4 regions of the Bradyrhizobium sp. 956_D2_N1_4 genome follow, and region 3 is predicted to be linked to each of the others. Evidence: predicted binding sites of a transcription regulator. Region 3 holds the regulator's gene; each other region holds the start of a gene.
The links. Region 3 encodes PhoB, which activates phosphate uptake and scavenging genes when phosphate is short. Its sites were predicted from a motif close to TGTCATNNANCTGTCAT; they were not measured.
Positions count from the first base shown of each region.

Region 1 (7,207 bases), 5.0 Mb from region 3:
GGCGATCGAGGAACGGCTCGCCGCAAAGCGCACCACGCTCGATCTCTCTATCGACGCCGCCGACGGCGCCGGCATCAGCTGGCTGCATCGAAATGCGGAGGTGCTGGCGAAAGAGCTGCACGACGGCCGCTTCGACATGACGGTGCGGGTCGACGAGACCAAGCGGGATATCGTGGTGAACCGGTTCGATGCCGTGCCGCGCGTGGCGTGATCCGAAGGGCGCGGTGCGCCCGACCGGCTCGCGTGCGATATCGACCGTATCCGCGTTTCCGGGTTGAGACGCGTAACGCTAGAACGGAATGGTCAGGCCCGGATTCTTCGCCTGCGCCTTGGTATAGGCGACGCCGTGGATCTTGATCCCACGCTCGTCCAGCAGCGAAATGATGCCGCCCTGGTTCGACAATTCCATCGGCTTTTGCACGACGATGGCGAGCGTGCCGCCGGCGTCGATCTTCCCTGACAGGGCCATTTTGTTCTTCTGCTTGTCGGCCAGCATCCAGCCGGTGAGATCGATGTCGCGATCGGCCGTATTGAGCAGCGTGACGACTTCCCGCTCGGGCGTCTTCAAGGCATTGACGAGTGCTGCGATGATGCGCACGAGTCCGTCAGGCATTTGCCCGGTCGGAGGAGCGGTCGGATCTGGCGGCTGTGTCGGCGCGCCGAGATCGATGGGGTCACCGGTCTTGTCGTCGGTGTGCCAGGCCTGCGTCTGGAATTTGAGGAAGACCGCCGTCCATAGCTTCTGATCCGGGAATTCGAACACCAGCCCGCCGTCTTGCCATGGCCCGTTGTCGCCCGAGAATCGTCCGATCGGATTTCCCTGATTCATATGGATGTCGTGGATGCCGCGGCCCGGCCGGAAGCCGAAATAATTGTCCGCCTTCGTTTCTGGCCCCCATGTCTCACCGAATGCGTACAGCATCGCGCTTTCGTTCGAGAGCGCGCGCTGGACGAACTGGTCGAGCTTCTCGTTGAGGTCATTGTCCGGTCCGGGCACGGACAGCGGCAGCGGGATCATCTCCTGGGGCTGCATCAGATTGCCGCGAATGAAGTCCAGCGCAATGCTGGCCGGCTTCGGCGGCTGCGGGTGCAGGCCCTCCGGCAGCGCTGCGAGATGATCGGTGATCGGATGGACAAAGTGCGATCGCACCAGGAACTCGACTTCGCTTCCGTCGCCTGACTGCACATTGACGGCGATGCGGAAATCCGCGTTGTCGGCCACGACATGGACTTGATAGTGCGGCGACTGGCCGGTGCCGAAACGCATCGCGATCGGGCGTCCCTTGAGGACCGAATAGTGCTTTAATGGCATCGCACTCACCTGAGGTGGGATTTCGGCTGCGCGGGCTCCGCTGCTCAACTTTAGACTGCTTGTCGTGACGGTTTCATGGCTTGACTACGATCCGCCATGACCGCCTCGCTGCATTCGGGAAAAGATGCTGACCTATATCTCCTTCGCGACCGCTTCGATCCTTGCGGGCAGGCCTATGGAGCAGGCCGCAAGCTAGCGACGGGCCTGCGAGCGAGACTCCGATACCGGTTTCGCCTCACTCTTCGCCGCGTTCCAAAGTGCGTCCATCTCCGCCAGCGACGCCTGCTCGAGCGTCCGCCCCTGCGCCTCGAGCGCCCGTTCGATGAACGCAAACCGCCGCTCGAATTTCGCGTTGGTCGCGCGTAGCGCGGCTTCCGGATCGGCATCGACGTGGCGGGCGAGGTTGACCAGTGCGAACATGAGATCGCCGGTTTCCTCCGCCAGCCCCTCGCTGTCGTTACGGTCGAGCGCCGCCTCGATCTCGTCGGCTTCCTCGCGAATCTTTTGCAGCACCGCGCGCGGGTCGTTCCAGTCGAAGCCGACGGTCGAGGCCTTGCGCTGGAGCTCCATGGCGCGGGTCAGCGCGGGCTGGCCGGCCTTGACGCCCGAGAGCAACGACTTGTGCGTCGGCGTTTCCTCCGGCGGCCGGCGCGCCGCACGTTCGGCTTTCTCCTCGGCCTTGATGCGATCCCAGACCTCCTTGACGTGGGAGGAGGCGATATTGCCGTCCTTGTCGGCGAAGACATGAGGATGGCGCCGGATCATCTTGCGGGTGATGGCTTCCACGACGTCGCCGAAGGCAAAGGCATTCTGTTCTGATGCCATCTGGGCGTGGAACACGACCTGGAGCAGGAGGTCGCCGAGCTCTTCGCGCAGGTCATCGAGATCGCCGCGGCTGATGGCCTCGACCACCTCATAGGCTTCCTCGATCGTGTAGGGCGCGATCGTCGCAAAATCCTGCTCGAGATCCCAGGGGCAGCCGGTCACCGGCGTGCGCAACGCCGCCATGATCTCGATCAGGCGGGAAATGTCACGGGAAGGGGTCATTGCGGGGCAGTCTCCTGGGTCCAAAACCTTATGCCAAAAGCGGCCCGCCGTTCCCAGCGCGGCGCGGCGGAACAGGCCGATTTCCACCGATTGGCGGCAGATTGGCGAGCAGCGCCCGCAGTGCTAAAGCGCGGGCCATGACTGACGCATTTTCATCACAAACCGCCCTGGTGCTGTTTTCCGGCGGCCAGGATTCCACCACCTGCCTCGCCTGGGCGCTCAGCCGCTTTGCACGCGTGGAGACACTGGGTTTCGAGTATGGCCAGCGCCACGCCATCGAGCTCGCCTGCCGCGACCGGCTGTTCGACGGCATCAAGGGTCTGCGCGCAGACTGGGCCGCAAGGCTCGGCGAGAGCCACACGCTGTCGATTCCGACGCTGGCGGCCGTGTCCGAGACGGCGCTGACGCGCGACGTCGCCATCGCGATGGGCGCCGACGGCCTGCCGAATACGTTCGTGCCCGGCCGCAATCTGGTGTTCCTGACGTTTGCCGCGGCGCTGGCCTACCGGCGCGGCATCACCCACATCGTCGGCGGCATGTGCGAGACCGATTATTCCGGCTACCCCGATTGCCGCGACGACACCATCCGCGCCATGCAGGCCGCGCTCTCGCTCGGCATCGCCAGGCCATTCGAGCTGCATACGCCGCTGATGTGGATCGACAAGGCGGCGACGTGGAAGCTCGCCCATGACCTCGGCGGCGCAGGACTGGTCGATCTCATCCGCGAGCACTCGCACACCTGCTATCTCGGCGAACGCGGCGCGCAGCATGAGTGGGGTTTCGGGTGCGGCGAGTGCCCGGCATGCAGTTTGCGGGCGAAGGGATGGCGAGAGTTTGCGGCGGGGCGCAAATAGCGCTCCAATCTCCGCCGTCATCGCCCGCGAAAGCGGGCGATCCAGTGTTCCAGAGAAGGTGCTTGAGCCGAGAAGCCGCGGCGTACTGGGTCGCCCGGTCAAGCCGGGCGACGACGGAGGAGAGAGCTTGCGCTCTCTCAACGTCGTCATTGCGAGGAGCTAAGCGACGAAGCAATCCAGACTGTCACCGCGGAGAGATACTGGATTGCTTCGCTGCGCTCGGAATGACGGGTCAGGCGCGACCTACCGAAAATCCTCCGGCCGCAGCTCGATCGGCTTGCCGTGCGGCGTCCGATCCGCGGCGTGGTCCCAGGCGTCGCGGTAGCGGTGCAGCGTCTCCGTCGATGCGACGCCCTTGCTTGCAACCAAACCTTCCAGCGTGGCGAGCCAGTGCAGGTAATAGGTCTCGCCCGTATCAGGATCGCCGGCGGCTTGCGCGCGCTTGATCTCGGAGGCCAAGGCCGCGGCCCATTCCGGCCAGGTGAACACGCCGCGCTCGTGCAGCGTCAGCGCCATCGCAAACGCATGCGCTTCCCAGGGCGCGCGGAACACCGGGCCGTCGTCATCGCGCGGGATGCTCGGAATGGCCGCCGTCGCGGCGGCCGCAGCCGTGCTGCTCATCACGCCGGGTCCAGATAGGGTTCGAAGGCATCGATCGAAACCTTCAAGGTCGGATCACCGTCCGCGCCCCAGAGATCGCGGCCCTCGAACACCACCGTGTAAAGCCATTGCGGATTTTCGCCGAGCTCCATCGCCGCCGAATCCGGAAATACGTGGCAGCCGTGGTTCAGCTCGACGACACCGACATGGCCGCGCACATAGCGCGGCAGCCGCGTATGCGTGGTCGGATGAATGTTCCTGGCGCGGACGCGATCGCCGATGTTGAATTTTGCCGGCGCCGGAGCAGGGCGGGCGAACTTGCCGCGCACCATGACGCGCTCGACATTGGCGAGGTCGAACTTGCCGTGCTTGAGCGCCCTTGCAGGCTGCATCGCGTGACCGGCAGCGACCTCCTCCCGGGTGAGGTAGCCCTTCTCGATCAGCATCTCCTCGAGCCCGAGAAACCATTTCTTGTAGTAGGAGCTCGAGAGATAGACGTGCGGCGGCAGCGTCTCGCGATAGAAGCGCGAGGTGTCGATGTTGAACGCGCCCGCCGCGCCCATCGCGCGCACCATGGCGAGAACACGCGATTCCCATTCCTCGTGAAACATCGGCTCGTTCGGCTCGGCCTCGACCTTGCCGAACCCGTCCATGCCGCCCATGTCGTGGACGCCGTTCACGACGGCGCTCCAGGCGTCTTGGGAAAGCCGGTGCCGATCATGGAATCGCGCGTGACCAGCTCGGCAAGCTGCTCCTCACTCCAGCCTTCGGTGCCCGCGGGGCGCATCGGCAGCACCAGGAAGCGGGTCTCGGCGGTGGAATCCCACACTCGGATTTCCAGGTCCTTGGGCAGCGCGACGTCGAAATCGGCGAGCACGCCGCGCGGGTCCTTCACCGCGCGCGAGCGATAGGGCGCAGCCTTGTACCAGACCGGCGGCAGCCCCAGCATCTCCCAGGGGTAGCAGGAGCACAGCGTGCACACGACCATGTTGTGTCGCTCTGGCGTATTCTCGACCACGACGAGATGGTCGCCGACGCGGCTGACATGGCCGAGCGTGCCGATGGCCTTGCTGCCGTCTTCCAGCAGCGCCTGCTTGAAGGCCGGATCGGTCCAGGCCTTGGCGACAACGCGCGCGCCATTGTGCGGTCCGATCCTGGTCTCATAGGCCTGGATGATGGCGTCGAGCGCGGCCGGCTCGACATAGCCTTTTTCTGTCAAGATCGTCTCGAGCGCGCGCACGCGCAGCTCGGTCTCCGACAGCTCGGAATGGTCGTGATGATGGTCGTGATCGTGGCTCATGGCGCAAAGATAGGCGCAATGGTCCCTGCCTGTCGAGTATGCGCTGGGGCGCAACCGGGTCCCATATTCGTGAGGCCGGATGTAGGCTAGCCTCGCAGCAAAGCGGATTGGGAGACATTGGTGACGAACTTCGTGACGATCGAGAAGGGCCTCGGACCGGAGGGGCGGATTGCGGTGGTGCGGTTCGACCGCGGCGACGGCATCAACGCGCTCTCGCCGGAGGCGCTGCGCCAGCTCACCGCGGCCGCGCGCAGCTTCGAGGATGATGCCGCAACGTCCGTCGTGGTTCTGACGGGCAGCACCAGCGCCTTCAGCGCCGGCTTCGACCTCAAGGATGCCGAGGGCCGCTCGCGCAAGGACATGGATCTCGGCACGCTGCGGCGGCATCTCAAGCTCGGGCCGCGTCTGACCCATGCCTGGCATGAGATGGAGCAGATCACGATCGCCGCCATCGAGGGTTTTTGCGTCGGCGGTGGCGTCGCGCTGGCCGTGGCGCTCGACTTCCGCGTGATGGGGCACGACGCGCATCTGCGCGTGCCCGAGATCGGGCTCGGCATGAACATGAGCTGGCAGAGCATCCCGCGCATGCTGCATCTGATCGGGCCGGCCCGCACCAAGCAGGCGGTGATCCTGGCCGACCAGCGCATCTCGGCCGATGAGGCCTACGAGTGGGGTTTGGTGGAGCAGGTGGCCGATCCCGGCCATGCGTTCGATGCCGCCATGGAGCTTGCCCGGAAGGTCGCCGCGCAGCCGCCGCTCTCGGTCGCCATGACCAAACTGACCGTCAACCGGCTGGCACACGCGCTGGACGATCTCGCCAGCCACATGGACGTCGACCAGTTCGCGCTGGCGAGTCTCACCGAAGACCACAAGGAGGGCATCGAGGCGTTCCTGACCCGCCGCAAGCCGCGCTTCAAGGGGCGGTAGCAAGGGGCGGTAGAACGTGAAGTCAGACCATTGATCGCGCCGCAGACAGTCCGTATACGGCGCGCTAGGACAAAAACGGCTCGGCCAACGGGCGGTACAATGCGACGACAATCGAGGGGGAGGGCCCATGGCCGCAAGCTCGCAGACGCCTCAGGCAAAAGGGTTTAGCTGGAAGCTGATCGCGCCGCTCGTGGTGTGGTTGGCCATCTATCTGTGGCCGGTGCCGACCGGTCTCAACGCCAATCAGTGGCACTATTTTGCCGTGTTCGCGGCCGTCATCACCGGACTCATTCTCGAATCGATGCCGGTCGGCGCGGTCGGGTTCATCGGGCTGACGGTCGCGGGCGTCGCCGGCTATATCGATCCCGATCCCGGCAAATCGCTACGCTGGATGCTGGCGGGTTTTGCCGAGAGCACGGTGTGGCTGATCGTCGGCGCCTTCGTATTCTCGATCGGTTATCGCAAGAGCCAGCTCGGCCGCCGTATCGCGCTGGTGCTGGTGCAGAAGCTCGGCCGCAACACGCTCGGACTCGGCTATGCGGTCGCGATGTCGGACTTCCTGCTGGCACCAGCGACGCCATCCAACACCGCGCGCAGCGGCGGCATCGTCTATCCCATCATCAGCAACATCCCGCGCATCTACGGCTCCGAGCCCGGGCCGACCGCCGGCAAGATCGGCACCTATGTGATGTGGACGGCGTTTGCGGCAACCGCGATCACCAGCTCGCTGTTCTTCACCGCGCTCGCGCCCAATGCGGCCGCGCTTGCGATCGCCAAGAGGACCGCCGGCGTCGAGGTGAGCTGGGCGCAGTGGTTCGTCGGCTTTGCGCCGCTCGGCATCCTCCTGATGATCCTCGTGCCGCTGCTCAGCTATGTGGTCTGCCGTCCCGAGGTGAAGCACAGCCCGGAGATCTCTGAATGGGCGGCCAGGGAGGTCAGCGAGATGGGCCCGATGTCGCGCAACGAGTGGATCATGCTGGCTCTGATCGTCCTCGCGATGTTCCTGTGGATCGCGGGCTCGAGCCCGGACATCCACGTGCCGCTGCTCGGCTCGAACTTCGTCAACGCCACCACCGTCGTGTTCATCGTGATCTCGCTGATGCTGGTGACGGGCGTGATCGAGTTCGCCGACATCGTCAGCGAGAAGAGCGCCTGGGAGGTGTTCTT
Region 1 covers NZ_CP197237.1:3,211,478-3,218,684, forward strand. Annotated here, with positions in the region: gene hflX (GTPase HflX) at 1-211, shown strand, start outside; gene AB7535_RS14925 (DUF2278 family protein) at 290-1,312, opposite strand; gene mazG (nucleoside triphosphate pyrophosphohydrolase) at 1,505-2,359, opposite strand; gene queC (7-cyano-7-deazaguanine synthase QueC) at 2,497-3,213, shown strand; gene AB7535_RS14940 (nitrile hydratase accessory protein) at 3,457-3,834, opposite strand; gene nthB (nitrile hydratase subunit beta) at 3,834-4,493, opposite strand; gene nthA (nitrile hydratase subunit alpha) at 4,490-5,113, opposite strand; gene AB7535_RS14955 (enoyl-CoA hydratase/isomerase family protein) at 5,234-6,040, shown strand; gene AB7535_RS14960 (DASS family sodium-coupled anion symporter) at 6,168-7,207, shown strand, end outside.
Region 1: the regulator PhoB is predicted to act here: its motif matches at 1,373-1,389, upstream of AB7535_RS14925 (DUF2278 family protein).

Region 2 (7,207 bases), 4.6 Mb from region 3:
TCCAGCTGACGTTGCAGTTCGGGATCCTCTGGAGCGCAACGGCCATCGCCTTGATCACGAAGTCGTTGACCGAGATCTTGTAGAGCGGCTTCTTCTCCTTGTCCTTGGGAGCAGCCGCATTGATCTCCTCGCGCGCGGCGAGCAGCTTGCCGATGTCGCAGTCGATGGTGAGGTAGAAGTGCGGGACGTTCTGGATCGACGCGGTCAGGCGCTGCGCGATCGTGCGGCGCATGCCGTCATGCGGCACGATCTCGTAGGAGCCGGGCTCGAACAGCGACAGGATCTGCTTGTCCGACATGGTCGGTGCGATCGAGGGCGCGCCGGACGGCGCAGCGGCAGGCGCCTTCAGACCCTTGCCGGACTTGGCCTGCTCGACGTCACGCGCCACCACGCGGCCGCGCGGGCCGGTGCCCGTCACCATCGACACGTCGATGCCTGCATCCTTGGCGAGACGGCGCGCCAGCGGCGATGAGAACACGCGGCCGCCATGGCCGTTGCTCTGCGCGGCCGGAACTGCGGCCTGCGGCGCCGGTGCGGCGGCAGGCGGCGCAGCCTTGGGCGCGGCTGCGGGAGCCGGCGCGGCGGTGGGCGCTTCAGCAGCTTTCGGAGGTGCGGCCGAGGCACTGGGCTTGGCGGCACCAGCCGCCTTCACGTCCTCGCCCTCGCCGGCGAGCACGGCGATCACGTCGTTGACCGGGACGTCCTGCGTGCCCTCGGGCACGAGGATCTTGGCGATCGTGCCTTCGTCGATCGCCTCGACCTCCATGGTCGCCTTGTCGGTCTCGATCTCGGCGATGACGTCGCCGGATTTGACCTTGTCGCCTTCCTTCTTCAGCCACTTGGCGAGGTTGCCCTTCTCCATTGTCGGCGAGAGAGCGGGCATCAGGATGTTGATGGGCATGCTGACCTCAAGAAGAACTTTGCAATACGTCGTCTCCGACAGCGAAGACGACCAGGTTTAGTTGCCGATGTCGCCCTGCCACAGGCGCTCGTTGGCAGGGATGGAACGCCAATTCTTCATCATGGTGATGGAGCGGTCGTCGGCAAGGTCGATCCAGGGGATGCCGAACTTGTCGAGGATGTCCTTGGAGCCCGGGAAGGTGACGGATTCTCCGATCACCACCAGCTTCACCTTGAACAGAGCGAGTGCGCCGGCGCACATCGAGCATGGCGACAGTGTGGTGTACATGACGGTGTCGTGGAACGAGATCACGCCGGCCTCGCGCAGGCAGCTCATCTCGCCGTGGAGGATGACGTTCTTTTCCTGCACACGGTTGTTGTGGCCGCGGGCGATGATCTCGTTGCCGCGCGTCAGCACGGCGCCGATCGGCAGGCCGCCCTGCGCGATCGAGGCCTCCGCCTCGCGGATCGCCTCCAGCATGAAATCGAAATGATGGGCTTCGATCGCCACGATCAGTGCCCCTTCCCGCGCGGTGTCGTCGTGCCCGTATCGGTTGGCCGTTCAATCTCCGCCTGGAACATCTCGAGGATCCGGCTCAGCGCATCCTCCTCGGTGTATTCGCTCTCGCGCGCATAGGCGCGCGCCGCGTGACGGGCGAGATCGACGAGCAGGAGGCCCCACATATCGGGCTCCTCGAAGGCGCGCTGGAACGCCATCGACAGCCCGCCGTCCAGCACGAATACGCGCAGGATCTCGACCGCATCGTCGCGGGCGAGGACGTCGGGTGGCAATGGCTGCTCCTTCGGGCCCGCCATGATTTACCTGTAGCAGACGGCTTTGGCGGCCTCGACCACTTCGGCTGCCGACGGCAGCGCGAGCTTCTCCAGGTTCGCGGCATAGGGCATCGGGACGTCCTTGCCGGAGACGCGCGCAACCGGCGCATCGAGATAGTCGAAGGCGTTCTCCATGATGCGCGCGGCGATCTCGGCGCCGACGCCGCTCTGCGCCCAGCCCTCTTCCACCGTGACCGCACGACCGGTCTTCTTGACCGAGTTGACGATGGTCTCGGTATCCATCGGCCGCAGCGTGCGCAGGTCGATCACCTCGGCCTCGATACCGTCCTTGGAGAGCTCGTCGGCGGCTTTCAGCGCATAGGTCATGCCGTTCGACCAGGAGATGATGGTGACATGGCTGCCCGAACGCACGATGCGGGCCTTGCCGATCGGGATCACGAAGTCATCGAGCTTCGGCACTTCGCCGGTATGGCCGTAGAGCACCTCGTTCTCGAGGAAGATCACCGGATTGGGATCGCGGATCGCGGCCTTGAGCAGGCCCTTGTAGTCCGCTGCGGAGAACGGCGCGACCACCTTGAGACCCGGGACGTTGGAATACCAGGACGAGTAGTCCTGGCTGTGCTGGGCGGCGACGCGCGCGGCGGCGCCGTTCGGGCCGCGGAACACGATCGAGCAGCCCATCTGACCGCCGGACATGTAGAGCGTCTTGGCCGCTGAGTTGATGATCTGGTCGATCGCCTGCATGGCGAAGTTGAAGGTCATGAACTCGACGATCGGCTTCAGCCCGGTCATGGCAGCGCCGACGCCGATGCCGGCAAAGCCGTGCTCGGTGATCGGCGTGTCGATGACGCGCTTGGCGCCAAATTCCTGCAACAGGCCCTGGGTCACCTTGTAGGCGCCCTGATATTCAGCGACTTCCTCGCCCATCACGAAGACGTCGGCGTCGCGGCGCATTTCTTCGGCCATGGCATCGCGCAACGCCTCGCGGATAGTCTGCGTCACCATCGCGGTGCCGGCGGGCACTTCCGGATCGGGCTCGGCAACGACCTGAGGGGCAGCCGCAGCCTTCGGCGCCGAGATCATCGGCTTGCCTTCGCCGACCGGCGAGCGGGATTCGGCGACTTCCTGCGCGACGCTCGGCGCGGGCGCGGCCGGCGCCTTGGCGAGATCGGCGGCCGTCTCGCCATCGGCGAGGATGGTCGCGATCGGCGTGTTGACGGCAACGTCGGCGGTGCCCTCGGGGATCAGGATCTTGCCGAGCGTACCTTCATCGGTCGCCTCGACCTCCATGGTCGCCTTGTCGGTCTCGATCTCGGCGATGACGTCGCCGGACTTGATCGTCTCGCCCTCTTTCTTCAGCCACTTGGCAAGGTTGCCCTTCTCCATCGTGGGCGACAACGCGGGCATCAGCACTTGAATTGGCATATCGACTCCAAAAGAAAGCTTGCGCGCGTTCAGCGATAAATGTCGGTCCAGAGCTCGGCGGCATCCGGCTCGGGATCATGCTGGGCGAAGTCGGCGGACGCATTGACGATGTCGCGGACCTCGGCGTCGATCGCCTTGAGATCGGCCTCGCTCACCTTGGCCGCGAGCAGGCGGTTGCGCACCTGCTCGATCGGGTCCTGGTCGTGGCGGACTTTTTCGACCTCTTCGCGCGTTCTGTACTTTGCGGGGTCGGACATCGAGTGGCCGCGATAGCGGTAGGTCTGCATCTCCAGGATGAAGGGGCCCTTGCCGGCACGGCACCAGGCCGCCGCCTCCTCGCCCGCGGCCTTCACGGCGCGGACGTCCATGCCGTCGACCTGCATCCCGGGGATGTTGAAGGACGCACCGCGCTTGGAGAAATCCTGCTGCGCCGAAGCGCGCGACACCGAGGTGCCCATGGCGTAGCGGTTGTTCTCGATGACGTAGATCACCGGCAGCTTCCAGAGCTCCGCCATGTTGAAGCTCTCATAGACCTGGCCCTGGTTGGCCGCGCCGTCGCCGAAATAGGTGACGCTGACATTGTCGTTACCACGATAGTGGTTGGCGAAGGCCAGACCCGTGCCGAGCGAGACCTGGGCGCCGACGATGCCGTGGCCGCCGTAGAAGTGCTTCTCCTTGCTGAACATGTGCATGGAGCCGCCCTTGCCCTTGGAATAGCCACCGCGCCGGCCGGTGAGCTCGGCCATGACGCCGTTGGCCTCCATGCCGGTGGCAAGCATATGACCGTGATCGCGATAGCCGGTGATGACCTGATCGCCCTGCTTCAGGGCCATCTGCATGCCGACCACCACGGCTTCCTGGCCGATATAGAGGTGGCAGAAGCCGCCGATCGCGCCCATGCCGTAGAGCTGGCCGGCCTTTTCCTCGAACCGCCGGATCAGGAGCATGTCGCGGAGCGCTTTGAGCTCCTGCTCTCTGGTGAATTCCGGGGGCGAACCGCCGTCGGTCTTGTCCTGTGGAGTGCTTGCGGCGGCTTTCTTGGGTGCGGCCATGGGAATTCCGGGTCAGAGAAAACTTCAGCCCTCTCTAACCCAAGTCAAACGCCCTTGGAAAGGACCGCGGCGGCATGGCGCGACTTTCATTATGCCGCACTGCAACGTGGCCGAAACTTTGCAAAACCTTTGCCGCCGATCGGGCAACTTTAGCTCACCGGTCAGCGAAGGGAACGTGGGCAGCCAACGCAGAGAAATCGGACGCGCCGTTTTGTATCCGAAATCCCACGCGCGTCCGATTCGCCGTGCCAGCCTTACCAGCCCAACTCGCGCAAATACGCCGCACGGGCGGCAACGCCGGTGTGCGTGAAGTCGCTGAAGACCCCATCGACGCCGAGCCGGTAGAATTTGAGATATTCAAGGCTCGGGTCGCCGCGATAGTCGGCGGCAAGATATTTCTTCTCGTTCCGAAACGTGAAGACATGCACGAAAAGACCGAGCTTGTGCGCGTCCGCGACAAGGCTGGTCGCGTCCTGGGTCGAAGCCTCCGGCGTCGATCCCTTGTAGGGCGTGCCGTCGGCATTTGCGTCCTTCCACGGCGCGATCTTGAGCGGAACGATATAGGCCTTCCACGGGCCGATGCCGTCGGCGTAGGTCTTGATCTCGGCAAGCCCCTCGGCCGTCAGCATCGCATCGTACAGGCGCGCATCGCCTGCAACCGTCCAGTCGAACGGGCGCGAATTCGTGATGTTGTTGAGGAGAACCTTGCCGGTTTTGAAGTCGATTCCGTTGCCGTCGACGAGTTGGACCTGCCGCGTCTGGAGGCCGTGGCTGCGCATATATTTCAGGCTGCCGGGTTCGAAGCTCTGGACCAGGATGGGAGCGTCCTTGGTGTTGAGGCCGTTATCCCTGATGATCTTGATCAGGGCATCCTCGAGCGGACGGCTGCCGGCCGCGCCGCAGCCATTGGCGATCGCCTGGGCATTGTTCCAGGTCGGGTTCTTGGTTTCGGGATAGACGAGGATGGACCGCCCGGTCTCCTTGCTCTTGACCTTGGCGATGTCGATGACGTCCTGGAAGCTGATGATCGGGAGCTTGCCGTTGAAGACTTTCGGCCGCTCGTTGGCCGCGTCATAGGTGGTGCCGCCGATCCATTGCTTCAGCTCGGCCATGGTGAAATCGCTGATCGACCAGTCGTTGGTATGATCCTCGCCGTCGACGATCAGCGACTTCAGCACCGATTTGGGATCGGCCGGATCGCTCAGATCCGTCAGGTAGTCGGCAGGCACGCCGGTGGCCGACGGGGCCTTGACGCGCACACCGGGCACGGTTCGCTTGCGGGCGGCGACGGCCGCATTGGTCTTCGCCACCTCGGCAATGTTGGTGTTGTCGCTCAGCCAGGGGTTATGACGCACGACCAGAACGCAATCCTTGGTCAGGTGCAAATCCTCTTCGAGCGCATCGGTCCCGAGCGCCGCGGCGAGGTCGTACGACGCCTCGGTCTCTTCAGGTACCAGGCCCGGCAGGCCGCGATGTCCAAGGACCAGTGGCGCCTTTCCATCGACGGTCAGGAAGGGCTTGGCGCCAGCTGGCGCCGCGCCGGACTGTGCAAAGGCCATCGACAGCGGCAGCACCGCCGCGCCGAACAGCATCGCTGCGACACCCATTGTCCGTCCTGAACGACTGTTCCGCATCACCAAGCCTCCGTCTTTGCCCGGCATCGCTTCGAATGCCGCGGGCGCCGAACCGGATACGGTCGGCTCTGTCGTCTTGTCTCAAGACTCTGACAGACGGATGACGACGGAGAGGGCAGCGCAAGATTGCGCCGCCCTCTCCTGCCCGATCAGATCTTGCCCCATCAGATCTTGCCCAATCAGATCTTGCCCGATCAGAAGAAGCCAAGCTTCTTCGGGCTGTAGCTGACCAGCAGATTCTTGGTCTGCTGGTAGTGATCGAGCATCATCTTGTGGGTCTCGCGACCGACGCCCGACTGCTTGTAGCCGCCGAACGCGGCATGCGCAGGATACGCATGGTAGCAGTTGGTCCAGACCCGTCCGGCCTGGATGGCCCGGCCGAAGCGGTAGCAGCGGTTGGCATCGCGACTCCAGACGCCGGCTCCCAGGCCATAGAGCGTGTCGTTGGCGATCGCGAGCGCTTCGTCATCGGTCTTGAAGGTCGTGACCGAGACGACGGGACCAAAGATCTCCTCCTGGAAGATTCGCATCTTGTTGTGGCCCTCGAACACCGTCGGCTGGACGTAGAAGCCGCCGGAAAGATCGCCGCCGAGCTCGGCACGACCGCCGCCGGCCAGCACCTTGGCGCCCTCCTGCTTGCCGATGTCGATATAGGAGAGGATCTTGGCGAGCTGTTCGCTAGATGCCTGCGCGCCGATCATGGTGTCGGCCGCACGCGGGTCGCCCTGCTTGATCGCGGCGACGCGCTTCAGCGCCCGCTCCATGAAGCGGTCATAGATATCGGCGTGGACCAGCGCCCGGCTCGGACAGGTGCAGACCTCGCCCTGGTTCAGCGCGAACATCACAAAGCCTTCGATCGCCTTGTCGAAGAAGTCGTCGTCCTCGGCGGTGACGTCGTTGAAGAAGATGTTCGGCGACTTGCCGCCGAGCTCCAGCGTGACCGGGATCAGGTTCTGGCTGGCATATTGCATGATCAGCCGGCCCGTGGAGGTCTCGCCGGTGAAGGCGATTTTCGCGATCCGCGGGCTGGAGGCGAGCGGCTTGCCGGCCTCGAGGCCAAAGCCGTTGACGATGTTGAGGACACCGGGCGGCAGGAGATCGCCGATGATCTCGGCCCAGACCATGATCGAGGCCGGCGTCTGCTCGGCCGGCTTGAGCACGACGCAATTGCCGGCGGCAAGCGCCGGCGCGAGCTTCCAGCATGCCATCAGCAGCGGGAAGTTCCAGGGGATGATCTGGCCGACCACGCCGAGCGGTTCGTGGAAATGATAGGCGATGGTGTCGTGGTCGATCTCGCCGATCGAGCCTTCCTGTGCGCGCACCACGCCGGCGAAATAGCGAAAATGATCGATCGCGAGTGGCAGGTCGGCAGCGCGGGTCTCGCGGATCGGCTTACCGTTG
Region 2 covers NZ_CP197237.1:3,596,353-3,603,559, forward strand. Annotated here, with positions in the region: gene AB7535_RS16875 (pyruvate dehydrogenase complex dihydrolipoamide acetyltransferase) at 1-901, opposite strand, end outside; gene AB7535_RS16880 (nucleoside deaminase) at 959-1,411, opposite strand; gene AB7535_RS16885 (DUF5076 domain-containing protein) at 1,414-1,716, opposite strand; gene AB7535_RS16890 (pyruvate dehydrogenase complex E1 component subunit beta) at 1,720-3,120, opposite strand; gene pdhA (pyruvate dehydrogenase (acetyl-transferring) E1 component subunit alpha) at 3,150-4,172, opposite strand; gene AB7535_RS16900 (glycerophosphodiester phosphodiesterase family protein) at 4,427-5,779, opposite strand; gene adh (aldehyde dehydrogenase) at 6,001-7,207, opposite strand, start outside.
Region 2: the regulator PhoB is predicted to act here: its motif matches at 5,896-5,912, upstream of AB7535_RS16900 (glycerophosphodiester phosphodiesterase family protein).

Region 3 (7,207 bases):
GGAATCTTTTGTCTCGCCGAGGCGCTCGGCATCGTAGCGCGCATAGGCGCGCAGGCGATCCGGCGCCATGTAGTCGACGACCAGGAACGACACCGGACCGTCGGTCTGGGCCTGGAGGATGAAGCGGCCCTCGAACTTCAGCGCCGAGCCGAGCAGCGTCGTCAGCACGATGGCCTCGCCGAGCAGCTTGCCCACGGCAGCGGGATAATCGTGCTTGGTCAGGATCTCGTCGAGCGCGGGACCGAGCCGCACGAGGCGGCCGCGCACGTCGAGTGCGTCGACCTCGTAAGGCAGCACGGCGTCATCGATGGGAACCGCTGATGGTGCGCGAACCGGGCCTTCAGGCCCGGTATTCATGTCAGGGGATTGGGAAACCATGGCGCTTTATCTGGGGTCGATGGAGGAAAATGGAAGAGGGCTCAAGGGTGGTGTGTTCCGGATGCACTTATGATCGCTCAGGATCCTGCAAATTCGATGTCGTCCCGGCGCGCGCAAAGCGCTGATACGGGACCCATAGCCACAGGATTACGCGATAGCCCGCGTAGCCCGGATGGAGCGTAGCCCAATCCGGGACCACTCCAACTGCGGACACAAACCCGGATTTCGCTGCGCTCCATCCGGGCTACAAGTGAGATTACTTCACCGCGTCAAAGCACCAGGCCAGAATGCCCTTCTGCGCATGCAGGCGGTTTTCGGCCTCGTCGAACACGACCGATTGCGGGCCGTCGATCACTTCGTCCGTGACCTCCTCGCCGCGATGGGCGGGCAGGCAATGCATGAACAGCGCATCGGGCTTGGCCAGCGACATCAGCTTCGAATTGACCTGATAGGGCTTGAGCACGTTGTGACGGTGCTCGCCTTCCTTGTCGCCCATCGACACCCAGGTGTCGGTGACGACGCAGTCGGCGCCCTTCACGGCGGCCTCGGGATCGGTGCCGAGCACGATCGGCGCGCCGGTGGCCTTGATGAAGTCCCGCATCACCTTTTTCGGCGCAAGCTCCGGCGGCGTCGCGACATTGAGCTTGAACTTGAAGCGCTCGGCGGCATGCGCCCAGGACGCCAGCACGTTGTTGTCGTCGCCGGTCCAGGCCACCGTCCTGCCCTCGATCGGGCCGCGATGCTCTTCGTAGGTCATGAGGTCGGCCATCACCTGGCAAGGGTGCGAGCGCCGTGTCAGGCCGTTGATGACGGGTACCGTCGCATATTCCGCCAGCTCCAGCAGGGCCTCATGATTGAGGATCCGGATCATGATGGCGTCGACATAGCGCGACAGCACGCGCGCCGTGTCGGCGATGGTCTCGCCGCGGCCGAGCTGCATCTCGGCGCCGGTCAGCATGATGGGCTCGCCGCCGAGCTGGCGCATGGCGACGTCGAACGAGACGCGGGTGCGGGTGGAGGGACGCTCGAAGATCATCGCCAGCGTCTTGCCTTCCAGCGGCTTCACCGGCTGGTGCGCTTTCTGCTTCGCCTTCATGGCGGAGGAGGCCGCGAGCATGCTCTTGAGCTCCGACAACGGGAGCTCGTTGATATCCAGAAAGTGCTTCGGGGACTTGCTCATCAGCTTGCCGCCCGCTTGGTCTGACTGGACGAGATCGCGGCGCAGGCGCGCTCCAGCCGCCCGACGCTGTCCTCGATTTCGGCTTCGGTGACGATCAAGGGCGGCAGGAAGCGCACGACATTGTCGCCGGCGCCGACCGTGAGCAATTTTTCGTTGCGCAATGCCGCGCCGAGATCGCCTGACGGCACCACGGCCTTGATGCCGATCAGAAGGCCTTCGCCGCGCACTTCGCTGACGATGTCGGGATAACGATCGATCACGGAGGCGAGCTTCTGCTTGAGCAGCAGCGACATCTTCTGCACGTGATCGAAGAAGCCGGGCTTGAGCATGACGTCGAGCACGGCGTTGGCAGCCGAGATCGCGAGCGGATTGCCGCCGAAGGTCGAGCCGTGCGAGCCGGGCCCCATGCCGGCAGCCGCATCCGCGGTCGCCAGCACCGCGCCGATCGGGAAGCCGCCACCGAGCGCCTTGGCCAGCGACATCACGTCAGGCGTGACGCCGGTGCGGCGATGCGCGAACAGATCGCCGGTGCGGCCCATGCCGGTCTGCACCTCGTCGAACGCGAGCAGCAGGCCCTTCTCGTCGCAGAGCTGGCGCAACGCCCTCAGGAAGGCGGGCGTTGCCGAACGCACGCCACCCTCGCCCTGGATCGGCTCGATCAGGATGCCGGCGGTCTGCGGACCGATCGCCTTCTTGACGGCTTCGATATCGCCATGCGGGACCTGGTCGAAGCCGTCCATCGGCGGGCCGAACCCTTCGAGATATTTTGCCGAACCGGTCGCGGCGAGCGTTGCCAGCGTGCGGCCGTGGAAGGCGCCTTCGAAGGTGATGATGCGGTAACGTTCCGGATGACCCTTGGAGAAGTGATGATGGCGGACGAGCTTGATCACACCTTCCAGCGCTTCGGCGCCGGAATTGCAGAAGAACACGAAGTCCGCGAAGCTTTCGTTGCACAGACGCGCGGCGAGCTTCTCGCCGTCCGGGCTCTGGAACAGGTTCGACATGTGCCAGAGTTTGGTGGCCTGCTCCTGCAACGCCTTGACCAACGCAGGATGAGCATGGCCGAGCGCATTCACCGCCACGCCCGAGGTGAAATCGAGATAGCGATCGCCATTGGTCGCAATCAGCCAGCAGCCTTCACCGCGCTCGAAACCGAGGTCGGACCTGGCGAAAACGGGGAGCAAATGCGGCGCTGCGCTGTTAGTCATGACGATCACTTGAATGTTGCGGACGGTGTGAGCGTGCATTGCGCAACGCACCATTGACCGGCCCGGAAAACGAAACGTGCCGCCTTTTAAGGGCGGCACGTGTGACTATCTTATGCCTGGTGAAACCGGTGTCAATGCCGCCCGGAAAGCCTCGCGAAACGCAAAATCCGTAGTCTTGCGGTGGCGATTTTGCGTATTTCCGCCACGGAACATGTGGAAGCGAGTCGGCGGACTCTTGCGCGTGAGTCACGCCATATTGTAGCGTTTGGCTTGTCAGATACGACATCTCGTGCAGCAGTTCTGATCCTCTAAGTCCTCATGTACCGGCGTAAGCGTTCGGGCGCATCTGGTGCGCCCGGCGAGCCTTAAGGGATTCTGGCGGCACGGGTTTTTCGAAGCTTAGGCATTCGCCGTGCGGCCGCCAGGATGGCAGGCGCCGGCGAAGGAAAGGGTGCAATGACCGTTTTGACCTGGTCGGATGATCGCGTCGAGCAGCTGAAAAAGCTCTGGGAGGCCGGACTTTCGGCCAGCCAGATCGCCGCTGAACTCGGCAATGTGACCCGCAATGCCGTGATCGGCAAAGTGCACCGGCTCGGCCTGTCGGGCCGCGCCAAGAGCCCTTCATCGGCAGCGCCGCGGCCGCGCAAGGCGCGCCCCGCCCAGCACATGATGCGGGTGACCCGCCCGATCGCACGCGGCAACACCGCGCTGGCGCAGGCCTTCGAAGTCGAGGTCGAGGCCGAACCGGTCACCTACGACAACGTCGTGCCGATGAGCCAGCGGCTGTCGCTGCTGGAGCTGAACGAGGCCACCTGCCACTGGCCGGTCGGCGATCCCTCGAGCCCGGATTTCTTCTTCTGCGGCGGCAAGGCGCTCTCCGGCCTGCCCTACTGCGCCCAGCACTCGCGCGTGGCGTATCAGCCCGCGGCCGATCGCCGGCGCGCGCCGGCGAAGCCAGGTCCGCGCTGAAGTCGTTCTGAGCTCAGAAAGGAGCCGTCACACGATGGCGGCTCAACAAATCCGATGTCGTTCCGGACAAGCGCGCCTCAAGCGCACGCAGATCCGGGACCCTTAACCACCGCAAGATGTGGCTACGGGGACTCGGAGTTACCTTTTGGCACAATAATCACTCGCGGTGGGTGTCCCGGACCCGCGCTTACGCTTGTCCGGGACGACACCGAGAGTGTGGCCGCAGCTCACCGAGCTACGCCTGCTCCGCCTTCGCAAAGCGATCGTCCAGTGCGTAGCCCGCGCCGCGGACGGTGCGGATCGGGTCCTGCTCGCGGCCGAGATTGAGCAGCTTGCGCAGACGGCCGATATGGACGTCGACGGTGCGCTCGTCGATGTAGATGTCACGGCCCCAGACGCTGTCGAGCAGCTGCTCGCGCGAGAACACGCGGCCGGGATGCTCCAGGAAGAACTCCAGCAGGCGATATTCGGTCGGGCCGAGATCGATCGGCCGGCCCGAGCGTGCCACGCGGCGCTTGTCGCGGTCGAGCTCGATGTCGCCATAGGCGAGCACGGTGGCGAGCCGCTCCGGGCTGGCGCGCCTGAGCAGGCCCTTCACGCGTGCCAGCAGCTCCGGCACCGAGAACGGCTTGACGATGTAGTCGTCGGCGCCGGTCGCAAGACCCCGCACCCGCTCGCTCTCCTCACCACGCGCGGTGAGCATGATGATCGGGAGCTGCTTGGTCTCGGGCCGGGTGCGCAGCCGCCGGCACAGCTCGATGCCGGAGAGGCCCGGCAGCATCCAGTCGAGCACGATCAAATCGGGGATATGCTCCTTGAGGCGGGTGTCGGCATCGTCGCCGCGCATCACCGTCTCGACGTCATAGCCGTCGCCTTCGAGGTTGTAGCGGAGAAGCTCGGTGAGAGCTTCCTCGTCCTCAACCACCATAATGCGTGCGCCCATGGTGTTCGTCGCTCCTTAAGTGTTCGGGACCGTCGTGGCGAAGGTCGTCATGTCGCCCTTCGGCCGCTTGTCGGTGATCGCCTGGCCCTCGATCATGTAGAACACGGTCTCGGCGATGTTGGTGGCGTGGTCACCGATGCGCTCGATGTTCTTGGCGCAGAACATCAGATGGATGCAGAACGAGATGTTGCGCGGATCCTCCATCATGTAGGTGAGGAGCTCGCGGAACAGCGAGGTGCAGATGGCGTCGACTTCCTCGTCGCCCTTCCACACCGCCATCGCCGCCGGCAGATCGTGCGCGGCATAGGCGTCCAGCACCGACTTGACCTGCTGCTGCACGAGGTCGGTCATGTGCTCCAGGCCGCGGAACAGCTTGAGCGGATGGAAATCCGTCTCCAGCGCCGCGACGCGCTTGCCCATGTTCTTGGCGAGGTCGCCGATCCGCTCGAGATCGGTCGCGACGCGCATGGCGCCGACGATCTCGCGCAGATCCACCGCCATCGGCTGGCGGCGCGCGATGGTGAGAACGGCGCGCTCCTCGATCTTCTTCTGGAGCGCGTCGAGCTCGGCGTCGATGGTCACGACGCGCTGGCCGAGCGCGACGTCGCGGCGGATCAGCGCGTCGACGGAATCGACGATCATGCGCTCGGCGATGCCGCCCATCTCGGCGACCAGGCGCGTGAGCTCCTGGAGGTCGGTGTCGAAGGCCTTTGCGGTATGTTCAGAACCCATGTTCCGTCTCCTCAGCCGAACCGGCCGGTGATGTAATCCTGCGTGCGCCGGTCGGTCGGCGACGTGAAGATCTTGCTGGTGTCGTCGAACTCGATCAGCTCGCCGAGATACATGAAGGCGGTCTTGTCGGAGACGCGCGCCGCCTGCTGCATGTTGTGGGTGACGATCGCGATCGTGTAGTTCTCGGACAGCTCCTGGATCAGCTCCTCGACCTTGGCGGTCGAGATCGGGTCGAGCGCCGAGCAGGGCTCGTCGAACAAGATCACCTCGGGCCGCACCGCGACCGTGCGGGCGATGCAGAGGCGCTGCTGCTGGCCGCCGGAGAGCGACAGGCCGGAGGCGTTGAGCTTGTCCTTGACCTCGTTCCACAGCGCGCCGCCGCGCAGCGCCTTCTCGACGCGGTCGTCCATCTCGGACTTCGAGATCTTCTCGTAAAGGCGGATGCCGAAGGCGATGTTCTCGTAGATCGTCATCGGGAACGGCGTCGGCTTCTGGAACACCATGCCGACGCGGGCGCGCAGCAGATTGAGGTCCAGCTTGGGGTCGAGGACGTTGGTCTGGTCGAGCATGAGCTGACCGGTGACGCGCTGGCCCGGATAGAGGTCGTACATCCGATTGAAGATGCGCAGCAGGGTCGACTTGCCGCAGCCCGACGGGCCGATGAACGCCGTGACGCGGTTGGTGCCGAGCGCCAGATTGATGTTCTTCAGCGCGTGGTGCTCGCCGTAATAGAAATTGAGGTTGCGCACCGTCACCTTGGCCGGAGCTTCGGGCAGCACCGGCGCCTGCGGCAAACCACCGGCCGCGCTCATCGATACGGAAAGATCACTCATTTTGCGGTCCTCTCGGCGCTCAGAATGCGCGCGCCAATATTCAGGGCAAGAACGGTCAGGGTGATGAGCAGCGCGCCGCTCCAGGCGAGCTGCTTCCAGTAGGCGTAGGGGCTCTGCACGAAATTGTTGATGGTGACCGGCAGGTTCGCCATCGTCTTGTTCAGACCCAGGCTGAAGAACTGGTTCGACAGCGCGGTGAAGAGCAGCGGCGCGGTCTCGCCGGCGACGCGGGCGGTGGCCAGCATCACGCCGGTGATGAGGCCCGAGCGCGCCGCGCGATAGGCGATGCGCTTGATCACCAGCGAGCGCGGCAGGCCGAGCGCCGAGGCCGCCTCACGCAGTGCGTTCGGCACCAGCAGCAGCATGTCCTCGGTCGTGCGCAGCACCACTGGGATGACGATCACCGCAAGCGCGAGGCAGCCGGCAATCGCCGAGAAGCCGCGCATCGGCACCACCACCGCACCATAGATGAACAGGCCGATGATGATCGAGGGCGCCGAGAGCAGGATGTCGTTGATGAAGCGGATCACCGAGGTCAGGCGGTCGTTGCGGCCGTACTCGGCGAGATAGGTGCCGGCGAACAGACCGAGCGGCGCGCCGATGCCGACGCCGAGCACGGTCATGATGATCGAACCCACGATGGCGTTGCGCAGGCCGCCCTCGGTCGAGCCCGGAGGCGGCGTGTCCGCAACGAAGAGCTCCAGGTTCAGGCCGGCAATGCCGTTGTAGAGCAGCGTCATCAGGATCAGCGCGAGCCATGTGACGCCGAAGGCAGCGGCAGCCAGGCAGAGCACACGGATGACGATGTCCATGCGGCGGCGGCGTGCGTAGATCGGGTTCATGTTACTTCCCCGCCTTCTTTTCAAGACGCATCAGCATCAACCGTGCAGCCGCGAGCACGAAGAATGTCAGCACGAACAGCAGCAGGCCGAGCAGGATCAGGCCGGACTGGTGCAGGCCGTCG
Region 3 covers NZ_CP197237.1:8,210,235-8,217,441, reverse strand. Annotated here, with positions in the region: gene AB7535_RS38690 (Hsp33 family molecular chaperone) at 1-378, opposite strand, end outside; gene argF (ornithine carbamoyltransferase) at 635-1,558, opposite strand; gene AB7535_RS38680 (aspartate aminotransferase family protein) at 1,558-2,766, opposite strand; gene AB7535_RS38675 (GcrA family cell cycle regulator) at 3,223-3,735, shown strand; gene phoB (phosphate regulon transcriptional regulator PhoB) at 3,971-4,678, opposite strand; gene phoU (phosphate signaling complex protein PhoU) at 4,694-5,410, opposite strand; gene pstB (phosphate ABC transporter ATP-binding protein PstB) at 5,422-6,243, opposite strand; gene pstA (phosphate ABC transporter permease PstA) at 6,240-7,085, opposite strand; gene pstC (phosphate ABC transporter permease subunit PstC) at 7,087-7,207, opposite strand, start outside.

Region 4 (7,207 bases), 500 kb from region 3:
GGCTCGGCGTCGTTCGCCCGCGCCCGCCTGACCGGCGTCAAGACCGATGCCTTCGCCAACGACATCAACGCCGACGGCTCGACCGGCTACTACTCGGTGTTCTTCGTTAAGGCGAGCAGCCCCTACAAGAGCGTCGACCAGCTCAAGGGCAAGAACCTCGGCCTCGTCGACCCGAACTCGACCTCCGGCAACAACGTGCCGCGCTTCGAGCTCGACAAGATGGGCATCACGGATGCCGACACCTATTTCAGCAAGGTCGTCTTCACCGGCAGCCACGAGAACGCGATCCTGGCGCTGGCGCAGGGCACGGTCGACGTTGCGGCCAACCAGTGGACCAGCGATGACGATTCCACGCTGGCGCAGATGCTGACCAAGGGCATGCTGAAGAACGCCGACGGCTCGCCGATGAAGAAGGACGATTTCCGCATCATCCACAAGTCGGCGCCGATCATCAACGGCCCCTACGCCTACAATTCCGACCTGCCGGAAGATGCCAAGGCGGCGATCGCCAAGGCGTTCTTCGACGCGCCGGCCAAGGACAAGGCGGCCTTCGATCGCCTCCAGGACGGCCAGAAGAAGGGTTTTCATCCCGCCACCACCAAGGACTGGGATGGCACGATCGAGCTGATCAAGTTCGTCGATGCACTGCGTAAGAAGAAGGCGTCCTGAGTTTCGGGACGATAGCACTGGAGCCGGGTCGATGGACCCGGCTCTTTCTCTTTGATCGACCACCTTTCCTGGCCAGATGACCGTCGCGGTTTCGATCCTTCCCGAGCAGCAGCTCGCCGTGCTGAACGCGGCCTATCGCCAGGCGGTCGCGCGCAAGCGGCTCCGACTCCTGTTGGGGCTGGTGATCTTTGCCGCAGCCCTGTTTCTTGCCGCGATCGGCGCGGAAGTGAACCTGCGCACCTTCTTCGCCCATTTCGGCAATTTCATCAGCTATTTCGACCGCATCCTCACGCTCGACAGCGGCCAGCGGGTCTGGACCGATGCCGGCGAGTGGCTGTGGGGCTGGCGCAAATGGCTGAAGATGCTGGGCGAGACGCTGCTGATCTCCTATGTCGGCACGCTGATCGGCGCGACTTTCGCCTTCTGCCTGAATTTCTTCGCGGCTGAGAACACCTCGCCGTCGCCCTGGCTGCGCTTCGTGGTGCGTCGCCTGCTCGAATTCGCCCGCACCGTGCCGGGCATCGTCTTCGCGCTGATTTTCGTGATCGCCTTCGGCCTCGGGCCGATGGCCGGCGTGCTCGCGATCGCGATCCACTCCACCGGCGCGCTCGGCAAGTTGTTCTCCGAGATCGTTGAGAATGCCGACATGAAGCCGGTTGAAGGCATCCGCTCGACCGGCGCGAGCTGGCTCTCCTGCATGCGCTTCGCCGTGGTGCCGCAGGTGACCGCGGGCTATGCCAGCTATGCGCTGCTGCGCTTCGAGATCAACGTCCGCGAGGCCTCGGTCATGGGCTTCGTCGGTGCCGGCGGCATCGGCCAGGAGCTCGTCGTCGCCATCCGCAAGTTCTATTACTCCGACGTCAGTGCCATCCTGCTCACCATCATCATCACGGTCTTCATCATCGACATCACCACGGGCTGGCTGCGCGGCCGCCTGTTCGGCAAGGAGGCACGGACGTGACGAGGCCGCAGGAGGTCGACACGCGAGAGCTTCGCGCGCGCTACCCTGATGTGTTCGACCGCCCCGCCTCGGCGCGGCTCGCGATGCCGGCGATGACCGTCGCGGCGTTTGCGATCCTAGTCTACGGCCTCGTCGATCTCGACTTCTCGCCGTCGCGATTCTTCGCAGGGCTGAGCCAGCTCGGCTGGATCAGCCTGATGATGATCCCGCCCGATCCCGGCACCTCGCTGCCGGTCTATCTGAAGGCGCTGGGTGAGACGCTGTCGATCGCGCTGCTCGGCACGACGCTGGCGGCGGTGTTCGCGCTTCCGGTCAGCCTGCTGGCCGCGCGCAACGTCATACCTTCGCAGATTTTGCGTTTTCCGGTCCGCCGTTTCCTGGATTCGATCCGCGGCGTCGACACCCTGATCTGGGCGCTGGTGTGGATTAACGTCGTTGGGCTTGGTCCGTTCGCCGGCGTGCTCGCGATTGCCGTGTCGGATTTCGGCGCGTTCGGAAAACTGTTCTCGGAGGCGATCGAGGGCGCCGACCAGAAGCAGGTCGAAGGCGTCCGCGCCTCCGGCGGCAGCGCTTTGCACGAGATCCGCTTCGGCCTGCTGCCGCAGGTGCTGCCCGTGATCGCCGGCCAGGTGCTCTATTTCATCGAATCCAACACGCGCTCGGCCACCATCATCGGCATCGTCGGCGCCGGCGGCATCGGCCTCCAGCTCGCCGAGCAGATCCGCGTGCTGGAATGGCAGCGGGTGTCGTTCCTGATCCTGATGATTCTGGTCGCCGTCGCCGCGATCGATTTCATCTCGAGCAAGCTGCGCTTTGCGATTATTGGGCGCAGGGCGGTGGCGTAGCTTTCTTCCTTCTCCCCTTGTGGGAGAAGGTGGCGCGAAGCGCCGGATGAGGGGTCTGCCTCCTCGAGCTCAGATCGGTGTTTGCAGAGACATACCCCTCACCCGTCTCGTCGCTACGCGGCGAGCCACCCTCTCGCGCAAGGGGAGAGGGTGAAGAAGAGCAGCCTCACCCGTTCTCCACCAGAAACTCCACCCGCTCCGCCGCGAACCGCGAATGCTTCGTCACCAGCGGCTTGCCGGCGAGATCGTGGTCGGTCGCGTCGACCACCAGGATCGGCCGTCCCAGCGGCAGATCGAGCCGCGCGGCATCGGTTGCGTCCACGATGCCGGCGGTGATCCGGGTCGCGCCGCGGCTGTAGTCGCGGACGCCGTAATGCTCGAGCAGTTTCGTCATCGAGCGCGTCGCGGCGAACACCTCGCCCGCGCCCGGGAACAATTCCGCTGACAGCCAGGTGGTGGAGACGCAGATCGGCGTGCGGTCGGCGAGGCGGATCGCCTCGATCCGCACCAGCGGCGCGCCGGCCTTCAATCCCAGTTCGCGCGCCAGTTCGCGGGTCGCGACATCGTCGGACGCCTCGATCAGCCGGCCATGCGGTTCGCGGCCGTCGGCGCCGACGATCTCGGAGAAGCGGGTGCGCGAGCGCAAGGGATAAGCGAGGCGCTGCGCCTCGACATAGGTTCCGCTGCCGCGTTCGGCGCGCACGATGCCGCGCTCGGCAAGCGCGGCCAGCGCGCGCCGCACGGTGTGGCGGTTCACCCGATAGGTTTCGGCGATCTCCATCTCGCCCGGCAGCTTGTCGCCGGCCGCAAAGCGGCCGTCGGCGATGCCGCGCTCGATGCCGTCGGCAACGAGGCGCCACAGCGCGACGCCCGAAGAGGCTGTGTCCTGCATGCTCATGTCGCCGAGAAGCCTACTTCAGAAATCACACGTTTGTCACGAAACAGTCATGGCGCTTCCGTATCAAGTTGTCTATTATCATAGACAACTTGGATTCGGCAAGTTCTGTCAAAAGCTCGGTGAATTTGGTGACCCAGCACAACAACCAGCAAGTCCAGCGCAAGGCCGCGATGGCCGTGCTGGCGCACGCGGAGGCGGGCGAGATCGCCGCTCGCCTCCGCGCTCTCGCCCTGCCGGCTCATCAGGAGCTGCGCGCGCCGGAAAACGGTCTCGTCATGCTGCGCGGCCGGGTCGGCGGCGACGGCGCGCCGTTCAATCTCGGTGAAGCCACGGTGTCGCGCGCGGCGGTCCGGCTCGCGAGCGGCGAGGTCGGCTTCGGCTACACGCTGGGGCGCGATGGCGAAAAGGCGCGGTTGATCGCGCTGTGCGACGCACTGGCGCAGTCCAGTGATTTCGGCGAGGCGGTGGAGCGTGACGTTATCGCGCCGTTGCGCGAGCAGCTTATGATCCAGCGCAAGCAGGCGGCCGCCGAGACCGCCGCGACGAAGGTTGATTTCTACACCATGGTGCGCGGTGAGGGGTGAGGCCATGACCACGATTGCGGAACTGCCGCCGGGTTTCGTCGACAAGGTCTTGTCGGCGCAATCGACCTTTCGTTCCGTCATGGACGCGATGGCGCGGCCGGGTTCGGTCCAGCGCATCGTGCCGATGGCGGGAGCGCCCGAGCCAACGATGCGCGGCACTGCCGCGATCGCGCTGACGCTGTTCGATCACGACACGCCGCTCTGGCTCGATGCCCGGATGGCGGAGAGGTCGGACGTGGTGAAATGGCTCAAGTTCCACACCGGCGCGCCGGTGGTGCAGGACTCCTCGATCGCGAGTTTCGCGCTGATCAGCGATGGTGCGGCGCTGCCATCGCTCGAGCGCTTCGCACTGGGCACGAATGAGTATCCGGATCGTTCGACCACGGTGATCCTTCAGGTCGAGAGCCTGAATTCGGGGCGCAGTTTCGAACTGCGTGGCCCCGGCATCGACGGTGTCGCGACGCTTCAGGCCTCGATCAGGCCTTTCGACCTGTTCGAGCGCCTGCGCATGAACGAGGCGCTGTTTCCGCGCGGCATCGATTTGGTGCTGGTCGCCGATGACGCCGTGGTTGCGATCCCGCGCACCACGCGTGTCGTGAACAAGGGAAGCTAGTCGCATGTATGTCGCAGTCAAAGGCGGCGAGCGCGCCATCGAGAACGCCCATCGCCTGCTCGCCAATGCGCGGCGTGGCGACCAGAGCGTTTCCGAAGTCACGCTCGACCAGATCTCGGAGCAGCTTGGGCTCGCGGTGGACCGCGTCATGAGCGAAGGGTCGCTCTATGACCGCGAGCTCGCGGCGCTCGCCATCAAGCAGGCGCGCGGGGATCTGATCGAGGCGATCTTCCTGGTCCGCGCCTTCCGCGCCACCCTGCCGCGCTTCGGCGCCAGCGGGCCGGTCGAGACCGGCGCGATGCGGGTGCAGCGGCGGGTGTCGGCGACCTTCAAGGACATTCCCGGCGGCCAGATCCTCGGGCCGACCTTCGACTACACGCATCGTCTGCTCGATCCCTCGCTTGGCCAGGGCTTTGTGCCTGAAGTGCCGGCGACGGCCGAAGCGTCGACGGCGCCCACGCCGCGTGTGACCGATATTCTGGGCCGCGACGGGCTGATCGAATCCTCGCCGCGGGCCGAAGACGGCGCCAGCGTCGGCGATCTCACGCGCGAACCGCTGAACTTCCCGGCCGATCGCGACCTGCGCCTGCAAAACCTCGCGCGCGGTGACGAAGGCTTTCTGCTGGCCATGGGTTATTCCACCCAGCGCGGTTACGGCCGCAACCATCCCTTCGTCGGCGAGATCCGCTTCGGCGAGGTCGAGGTCGAGTTTTTCGCGGAGGACGTCGGCTTCGCCGTGCCGCTCGGCTCCATCGAGCTCACCGAGTGCCAGATGGTGAATCAATTCAAGGGTTCGGCGACGGAAGCGCCGTGTTTCACCCGCGGCTATGGTCTCGCCTTCGGCCAGAGCGAGCGCAAGACCATGTCGATGGCGCTGGTCGACCGGGCGCTGCGTGCCCGCGAGCTCGGCGAAGAGGCCGTGGCCCCGGCGCAAGATGAAGAATTCGTGATGTCGCATTCGGACAATGTCCAGGCGACCGGCTTCGTCGAGCATCTGAAGTTGCCGCATTATGTCGACTTCCAGTCCGAGCTCGGCCTGCTCCGCAAGCTGCGCAAGGAATTTGCCGAGGCCAATGCGCCCGATGCCATGAAGGAGGCCGCGGAATGAACGCGCCCGCCTACAATTTCGCCTATCTCGACGAGCAGACCAAGCGGATGATCCGCCGCGCGATCCTCAAGGCGATCGCAATCCCCGGTTATCAGGTGCCGTTCGCCAGCCGTGAAATGCCGATGCCCTATGGCTGGGGCACCGGCGGCGTGCAGGTGACCGCGGCGATCCTGGGGCCGCAGGACGTGCTGAAGGTGATCGACCAGGGCTCGGACGACACGACGAATGCGATCTCGATCCGCAAATTCTTCGCCAAGACCGCCGGCGTCGCCACGACCACGGCAACAGAAGATGCGACCGTGATCCAGACCCGTCACCGCATCCCGGAGACGTCGCTGCACGCGAACCAGGTGCTGGTCTATCAGGTGCCGATCCCGGAGCCGCTGCGTTTCCTCGAGCCGCGCGAGACCGAGACCCGGCGCATGCACGCGCTTGCCGAATACGGCCTGATGCATGTGAAGCTCTACGAGGACATCGCCCGCTTCGGCCACATCGCCACCGCCTACGCCTATCCGGTGAAGGTGAACGCGCGCTACGTGATGGACCCGTCGCCGACGCCGAAATTCGACAATCCCAAGATGGACAATTGCCCGGCGCTGCAATTGTTCGGCGCCGGTCGCGAGAAGCGCATCTATGCGATCCCGCCCTATACGCAGGTGGTGTCGCTCGATTTCGAGGATCACCCGTTCGAGCCGTACCGCTTCAACGCGCCCTGCGCGCTGTGCGCGGCCGAGAATTCCTATCTCGACGAGATCGTCACCGACGACAAGGGCGGGCGCATGTTCGTGTGCTCGGACACCGACTATTGTGAGGGCCGCCAGGCCGCCGGCCATCACGGCAGCCTCAGCGCCGCGCCGTACAAGGACAAGGCGGGTTCACATGGCTGATCAAGACATGGCTGATCTAGCCAAGCTCGAAAACGATCAGCCGCTGCTGCTCGCGGAGTCGCTCAGCAAGTCCTATGGCCGCATCGCCGCGTGCCGCGACGTCTCCTTCTCGCTCTACCCCGGCGAGGTGCTGGCGATCGTCGGCGAGTCCGGCTCGGGCAAGTCGACGCTGCTGCAAATGCTGTCGGGCCAGCTCGCGCCGAGCGCCGGCCAGGTGTCGTACCGGATGCGCGACGGCGTCACCCGCGATCTCACGACGCTGGGCGAAGCCGAGCGGCGCTTCCTGTTCCGCACCAATTGGGGCTATGTGCACCAGGATCCCGCGCAGGGCCTGCGCATGGCGGTCTCGGCCGGCGCCAATGTCGGCGAACGGCTGATGGCGGTGGGCTGGAATCACTACGGCCGCATCCGCGATACCGCGTCGGACTGGCTCACCCGCGTCGAGATCGACATTGCGCGCATCGACGATGCACCGCGGACCTACTCCGGCGGCATGCGTCAGCGTCTCCAGATCGCGCGCAACCTCGTCACCGAGCCGCGGCTGGTGTTCATGGACGAGCCGACCGGTGGCCTCGATGTCTCCGTGCAGGCGCGCCTGCTCGACCTCGTGCGCAGCCTCGTTGCCGAACTGCACCTCGCCGT
Region 4 covers NZ_CP197237.1:8,710,459-8,717,665, forward strand. Annotated here, with positions in the region: gene phnD (phosphonate ABC transporter substrate-binding protein) at 1-669, shown strand, start outside; gene phnE (phosphonate ABC transporter, permease protein PhnE) at 746-1,630, shown strand; gene phnE (phosphonate ABC transporter, permease protein PhnE) at 1,627-2,475, shown strand; gene phnF (phosphonate metabolism transcriptional regulator PhnF) at 2,642-3,373, opposite strand; gene phnG (phosphonate C-P lyase system protein PhnG) at 3,493-3,957, shown strand; gene phnH (phosphonate C-P lyase system protein PhnH) at 3,962-4,570, shown strand; gene AB7535_RS41285 (carbon-phosphorus lyase complex subunit PhnI) at 4,575-5,678, shown strand; gene AB7535_RS41290 (alpha-D-ribose 1-methylphosphonate 5-phosphate C-P-lyase PhnJ) at 5,675-6,565, shown strand; gene phnK (phosphonate C-P lyase system protein PhnK) at 6,558-7,207, shown strand, end outside.
Region 4: the regulator PhoB is predicted to act here: its motif matches at 3,408-3,424, upstream of phnF (phosphonate metabolism transcriptional regulator PhnF).